One region of the Nonomuraea sp. NPDC004702 genome, then DNA from elsewhere that is predicted to be linked to it. Evidence: riboswitches for the same ligand, from Rfam matches in the RefSeq annotation. Region 1 holds a riboswitch; each other region holds the start of a gene.
The links. A riboswitch is a leader RNA that binds a small molecule or an ion and turns the genes downstream of it on or off. The one in region 1 is predicted to bind cyclic di-AMP.
Positions count from the first base shown of each region.

Region 1 (2,190 bases):
GCTCCACCTGCAGTGCCACTTCGGCCTGGACACGCTGAGCTGGGCACGTCTCGGAGCGCGGGTGACCGGCGTCGACTTCTCCCCGGTGGCGGTCGCCCGCGCCCGCGAGCTGGCGGCCAGGGCAGGGCTGGCGGCCACGTTCGTGGAGGCCGACACGCAGCGGCTGCCGGCGGAGCTGGCCGGCGGCTTCGACGTGGCGGTGGCCACGTACGGCGTGTTGTGCTGGATCGGCGACCTGGACGCCTGGATGCGCGGCGCGGCCATGGCGCTGCGGCCGGGCGGGCGTCTGGTGCTGGTCGACCTGCATCCGGCCTACCAGACGGTGGCCTCGCTCGACCCGCTGGTGGCCGACTGGCCCTACGGCGGCGGCCAGGCCCACCGGGAGACGGTGACCGGCACGTACGCCGACGCCGCGGTGGTGACCGGGACCCACGAGGCGGTCGAGTACCCGTACTCGGTGGGCGAGATCGTCACGGCGGCGGCGCGGGCCGGGTTCACGGTGGCCGAGCTGGGCGAGCACGTCGAGACCGACCTCGACCCGCGCGGCCTGCTGCCCGAGGGCGCGGACGGCCGGTACCGGTTCCCGTTCGGGGACTCGCACCTGCCGATCCTCTACTCGCTGGCGGCGGTCCGGCCCTGAGACGCGGCGAGCGCGCGTCCCTCGTGCGGGACGCGCGCTCGGAGCGGGCGGAGGTCAGCTCGCGTACTGCGGGTATCCGTAGCCGACGACCTGCGACTTCGGACGGACGCGCTCCTCGACCTTGCCGTTGCCGGTGTTGCCCTCGATCGTGGAGATCGTGCCGTCGCCGTTGTCCTTGACGACGAAGCCGACGTGCTGGATGGCGTCCAGGCTCTTGCTGCCGCCCCAGGAGAAGAAGACCACCGCGCCGGGCCTGGCCTCGGCGCCCCAGCGGTCGTTGGCGGCGAACCACTTGGCGTGGGCCACGGTCCAGGCGTCCCAGCCGACCTGCGGGCGGGCGCCGGTCTGCTCGCCGACCCAGGAGACGAAGATCGAGCACCAGGGGGCGTTCAGGTACATGGCGCGGGTGCCGCCGTCGCGGGCGATGGTCTCGGCCGCGCGCTTGGAGTCGGCGTACCACTTCTGGAACTTGGTGCCGCCGCCGTAGGCGTTCTCGGAGGTGCCGACCTGGGCCTTGGCCATCGCCAGGACCTGCTGGGCGGTGACGTTGACCTGGGTCTCCTCCGCCTTGCGGGTCTGGGCGGCGGCCTGCGGCGCGACGGCCGAGTGGCCGGCCGCGGCGGCCGGGCCGGCGCTGTCGGCGGCGGCGGCGGTGGCGTGGGCGCCGATGGCGGAGGCGAGGATGGCCGCGCCGAGCGCGGCGTGGGCGTAGGTGATCTTCGGGGCACGGATGGGACGGTGCGTGGCCATCGAGGGCATTGACTCCTTGCTTCCATGCCGCTTACCGGGTTAGCTGACGGGTTCGGACGTGGAAGCTGCCCTACGGCACCGAAGTGCCGATTCACCCCAAAGGACGTGGGTCCCCGGTTCCGCCCGGAGGCGGATTCAGCGGTCACAGGACGATCCTGTGAAATGTCTTGCGATGGTTGGACAAAGCCGGACAAACCGGACGTCTGCCGCGAGATGCCCCACAAGGTAATACATCGGGCAAGAGCCAGGCAAGTGGCTAAAGGTCCAGCTAGGAGAGTTGGGCCCGTGCTTCGGCCAGAAGCCCCATCATGGCAAGGGATTCGTCAAGCGGCATGATCTCGCTCTCCGTGCGGCCCTCGATCGTGGCCGCGCGCACCTCGCGCAGCTCGCCCGCGTACCCGTTGTCGGCCGGGTCGAGCACCAGCTCCTCCGTCTCCATCGACGGCCCCGACAGCAGCACCCGCCGCGGCGCCCAGAACGGCGCCAGGATGTCGGCCCGCATCGACGTGCCCACCACGCTCGCGTCGTTGGCGTGATGCGCCAGCAGCGACACGTCCACCAGGGCCCGCCGCCCGTCGGGGTACAGCAGCAGCCCGCCGGCCTCGGCGTCGACCCCGCTGGGCGCCAGCGAGCCGGCCATCCGCAGCTCCGCGGGCATGCCGAGCAGCAGCTGGGCCAGCCCGAACGGGTAGATCCCCAGGTCGAGCAGCGCCCCGCCGCCCAGCTCCGGCGCCCACAGCCGATGGGCGGGGTCGTAGGGCAGCGCGAAGCCGAACGAGGCCCGCACCGACCGGATCTCA
Region 1 covers NZ_JBSGCE010000034.1:30,769-32,958, forward strand. Annotated here, with positions in the region: gene ACWEJ6_RS33695 (class I SAM-dependent methyltransferase) at 1-640, shown strand, start outside; gene ACWEJ6_RS33700 (CHAP domain-containing protein) at 695-1,390, opposite strand; cyclic di-AMP (ydaO/yuaA leader) riboswitch at 1,404-1,541, opposite strand; gene ACWEJ6_RS33705 (Gfo/Idh/MocA family protein) at 1,659-2,190, opposite strand, start outside.

Region 2 (2,190 bases), on a different contig from region 1:
CGGAGGAGCCGGGCGCGGCCCGCTCGGCCGGGCAGGCCGCGGCGGTCCTGATCCACCGGCACCGGCGGCCCTGAAACGCGAAAGAGCGCACTCCCCGCGGGGAGTGCGCTCTTCGCTCGGCAGGATCAGGCGGCGTACGACGGGTAGCCGTAGCCGACGACCTGGGAGGTCGGGCGGACACGCTGCTCGACCTTGCCGTTGCCGGTGTTGCCCTCGATCGTGGAGATCGTGCCGTCGCCGTTGTCCTTGACGACGAAGCCGACGTGCTGGATGTCGTTCAGGCTCTTGCTGCCGCTCCAGGAGAAGAAGACGACGGCGCCCGGCTTGGCCTCGGTGCCCCAGCGGTCGTTGGCGGCGAACCACTTGGCGTGGGTCACGGTGTAGGCGTCCCAGCCGACCTGCGGGCGGGCGCCGGTCTGCTCGCCGACCCAGGAGACGAACATCGAGCACCAGGGGGCGTTCAGGTACATGGCGCGGTTGCCGCCGTCACGCGCGGCGGTCTCGGCGGCGCGCTGCGAGTCGGCGTACCACTTCTGGAACTTGGTGCCGCCGCCGTTGGCGTCCTCGGAGGTGCCGACCTGGGCGCGGGCGGTGGCCAGCACCTGGGCGGCGGTGACGTTGACCTTGCCCTTGGCGCTCTCGTCGGCGGCGCGGTGCTGCGCGACGAGCGGCTGGGCGGCCACGCCGGCGACCTTGGCGGTCTGGGTGGCGGTGTGGGCGGTGGCGTGGGTGGTGTCGGCGTTCACTGCCGCGTGCGTGCCGAGCACGCCGGCGACGGCGGTCGCGCCGAGAGCGATCTTGGCGAGGTCGAGCTTGTAGGCACGGTGAAGACGGTGCTTGGCCATGAGGGTGTTACTCCTTGAGCTTCCGTGCCGCTTGCCGGGTTAGCTGACGGGTTCGGGCGGGAAGCTGCCCTACGGCACCACGGTGCCGATTCACCCCATTGGACACATGGGTCCCCGGTTCCGCGCACAGGCGGATTCAGCGGTCTCTTGGTCAGGCAAAGGGCTGACGCATCGTCTTCCCGGGCCCGGGAAAGGGCCTGAAGGTATATGTGCGACGCCCGGATGCGGGGATTTCCGCATCGACTCTGTACAACACGGGTCCCGCTTGGGTAATTCCCAGGCAATGCCATCCCTACCTGGGACGACTCCCCGTTCGGCTGTGTACAACCAAGCTACCCGGCGAGTAATTCCCAGGCAAATGGAGGCAATGCATTCGACGCTGCGTGGGAGAAACGCTACGCACCGAATCGCTTCACGCCACGTGCGCCTTTATCGCCACACTCGTGAGCGCCAGCAACAATTCCAGATCGGGCTCGGCGTCGACCTGTACGGCGACCCAGGCGCGGTCGCGGCAGGCATGGACCTGGTCGCACGCCCGCAGGTACGGCTCCAGGCGGCCGATGGCGGGGGCGGTGAGCCGTACGTGGATCTCGTCCCGGCCGGCCAGGCGCAGGATCTCGGTTCCGTGTACGGCGAAGGTGACCTGCTGACCGGTGCCGCTGACGTTCAGCGACGGCCAGGACCGTAACTCCGCGACCGCGCGGACCACGTAGGGCCCGCGTCGCGTGGGCTTCCGCCGCCAGGCGGAGATTCCTGCCACGCTCCAATGCTGAGCCACGGCTCACCCCGCCGTCAGCCCCCGTTCCTGAACCGTTATCCCCTCGTGAACGGGCGCGTCCGGGGTCTGACCGGCACGATTACGGACACCTGACCGATACGTATTGACGCTCCCCCAGGCAGAAGCTACCGTCGATTCACAACTTAAAGGAAACTTTCCTAATAGTTTCCCCAGAAGTCTCCCATCCCACTCCCCACACACCCCCCAACGGATGTCGGAGCGACATGAAACACACCATTCTGAGCAAGGTCCTGGCGGGAATGGCGGCGTTGGCCCTGCCCCTCACCGCGGCCGTGGCCGCCCCGGCGCTCGCCTCCGCCAGCACGGTGGCGTACGCGGCGGCCTGGGCCCCGTGGACCGCCTACACGGCGGGCACGGTCGTCACCTACAACGGCGTCGACTACGTCTGTCTCCAGGCGCACACCTCCCAGCCCGGCTGGGAGCCGCCGAACGTGGCGGCGCTGTGGAAGGTCTCCGGTGGCGGCGGCAGCGACACGACCGCGCCGTCCGTGCCGGGCAACCTGCGCTCGACCGGCGTCACGGACACGAGCGTGGCCCTGGCCTGGA
Region 2 covers NZ_JBSGCE010000004.1:190,846-193,035, forward strand. Annotated here, with positions in the region: gene ACWEJ6_RS07840 (TetR/AcrR family transcriptional regulator) at 1-74, shown strand, start outside; gene ACWEJ6_RS07845 (CHAP domain-containing protein) at 126-845, opposite strand; cyclic di-AMP (ydaO/yuaA leader) riboswitch at 860-997, opposite strand; gene ACWEJ6_RS07850 (luciferase domain-containing protein) at 1,258-1,605, opposite strand; gene ACWEJ6_RS07855 (glycosyl hydrolase family 18 protein) at 1,848-2,190, shown strand, end outside.
Region 2: it holds a riboswitch for cyclic di-AMP, as region 1 does, so the genes downstream of both, ACWEJ6_RS07845 (CHAP domain-containing protein) here and ACWEJ6_RS33700 (CHAP domain-containing protein) in region 1, are expected to answer to the same signal.

Region 3 (2,190 bases), on a different contig from region 1:
GACACCCGCCGTCCGGCGAGATCCGCGCGGCGGGCCAGATCGGCGAGCACGCCGGGCTCCGCGCGGTGCCCCACGACCACGGACCGCGCGCCGCGGGCCACCTGACCGCCGTCGCTCCACAACCCGCGCGCCCCGGCGGGCAGGACGGCGGCGGGCGGCGCGTCGGCCACCACGAGCACCGCCGTCGACAGCAGCAGGACCGAGAGGAGCAGCCGCGGACCGCGAAGGGACGGACGCACCTGCGAGGACACGGCCCGATGCTAGTAGGCCCACGCCCCTCCCGGCCCCTTCCCGAGGCCGACCCCCCCGCCGGACCGATCCCATCCCGGAGCCGACCCCTCCGCCGGACCGATCCCGTCGCGGAGCCGGGCCCTTCGCCGGACCGGGTCCTGCTCGGGGCCGGGCATGCGACAGGCCCCGGCCCGGACCGGGGAGGGTCCGGGCGGGGCCCGTTGTCACGCGCCGGGACGCACCGCGCCGACGAACGACGACTTCCGCCATCCGCCCAGTTTGTCGATGCGCACCCGTTCGCCGGTCCGCGGCGAATGGACCATCTTGCCGTGGCCGACGTACATGCCGACGTGGCCCAGCCCGTTGAAGAACATCAGGTCGCCCGGCTTGAGATTGCGCCAGGAGACCTTGCGCTTGATGCGGGCGAACTGGCTGTTCGTCACGCGCGGGAGTCGTACCCCGGCCTTCTTCCAGGCGTATTGGACGAGTCCGGAGCAGTCGAACGCACCAGGGCCCGTGGCCCCGTACCGGTACGGGTCGCCGACCTGATGCTTGGCGACGGCGACGGCCCTGCGGGCCTTCGACGCCTGCCGCGCGGCCTTGGCCGACTTGGCAGACCTGACGGTCTTCGCCGACCTGGCCGACTTCGCAGTGGCCGCCTTGGCGGTGCTGGACACCGCGGTGAGCCTGGCGGCCGATTCGCTCACCGTCTGCGCCCCGGCCGGCACGGCATGGAGAACCGCACCTCCGGCCGTCACGGTCATCGTGAGTGCGACGCCCCTCAGGGCAAGACGGGACAGACGGGGGTTATGCAGGGAGGTAGACAGGATTTCTCCTTGTGTCTTCCACGAACGCCTACCGGGTTAGCTGACGGATTCGGGCCTGGAAGTCGCCCTACGGCGCGAAGACGCGCCGATTCACCCCTGATCCCGGGGGATGACGGGATCTTTGGGTCCCCGGCTCCGTGCCTCCTGGCTGCACGGACTCGGCAGGTCGCCGCCCGATGGTTGTGCCTGAACGGGGATATCGGCGGCGACCGCTGGATTTCTATCTGGTCCGCATCGGGGTTCCGATGTCGATCCGCGGTGCGCATGGCTTGCTGACCGCGACGCCAGAAACTACGCCGAGGGGTCAAGATTTGGCAAAGGGAGACTCGGCCTGTAAAGATCAGATAAAGGTGCAAGTAAAGGGTGAAACCCCTGCTGGACCTCAGGACTCCATTACCGCTTTGTGACCCTTCTCACACTTCCCGGCACAGCTGATTGTCAGGGCCCTTTCGCCCCGTTTGCCCCTTTCGCCGCAGCGCTCACGGGCATGCCGAAGCCGCCCGAGATTTCGGGCGGGGGCCGAGTCAGGGGCGGATGGCTCCGACGAGCGGGCGACCGTAGTCGGCGAGGCGGACGACCTTGACGACGTCGCCCGTCTGCGGCGCATGGACGATCTTGCCGCCGCCCGCGTAGATGCTGACGTGCCCGAGCCCCTCGCTGAAGATGAGGTCACCCGGCTGGAGGTCCTTGAGGTCCACCTTCCGGCTCGCGCCCCAGGCCCACTGCTGCCACGTCGTACGCGGCAGTGAGACGCCGGCGGCGCGCCAGGCGGCCTGCGTCAGCCCTGAGCAGTCGTAGCCGCGCGGGCCCGTGCCCCCGTAGATGTACGGCTTGCCCACCTGGGCGAAGGCGAAGTTCAGGACGGCCGCCGCGCTGCCCGAGGCGGGACCGGTGTACTTGATGCCGGTGCTGTTGGGATTGCCCGGGTTGTAGGCCCCCAGCTTGTCCAGGAGCTTCTTCTGCTGGCCGACCAGCTTCAGCACCTCGGCCCGCTCCCGCTGGACGGCGTCCCGCTCCTTGTCGGCGTCGGCGAGCGCGGTCTCGGCGTTGTCGCGCTCGGCCTTGAGCCCCTTGTTCTCGCGGTCGAAGGCGGCCAGCTTCTCCAGCCGCTCGCGCGAGAGCTGCCCGGCCA
Region 3 covers NZ_JBSGCE010000012.1:112,638-114,827, forward strand. Annotated here, with positions in the region: gene ACWEJ6_RS17660 (hypothetical protein) at 1-251, opposite strand, end outside; gene ACWEJ6_RS17665 (C40 family peptidase) at 456-938, opposite strand; cyclic di-AMP (ydaO/yuaA leader) riboswitch at 1,069-1,232, opposite strand; gene ACWEJ6_RS17670 (C40 family peptidase) at 1,583-2,190, opposite strand, start outside.
Region 3: it holds a riboswitch for cyclic di-AMP, as region 1 does, so the genes downstream of both, ACWEJ6_RS17665 (C40 family peptidase) here and ACWEJ6_RS33700 (CHAP domain-containing protein) in region 1, are expected to answer to the same signal.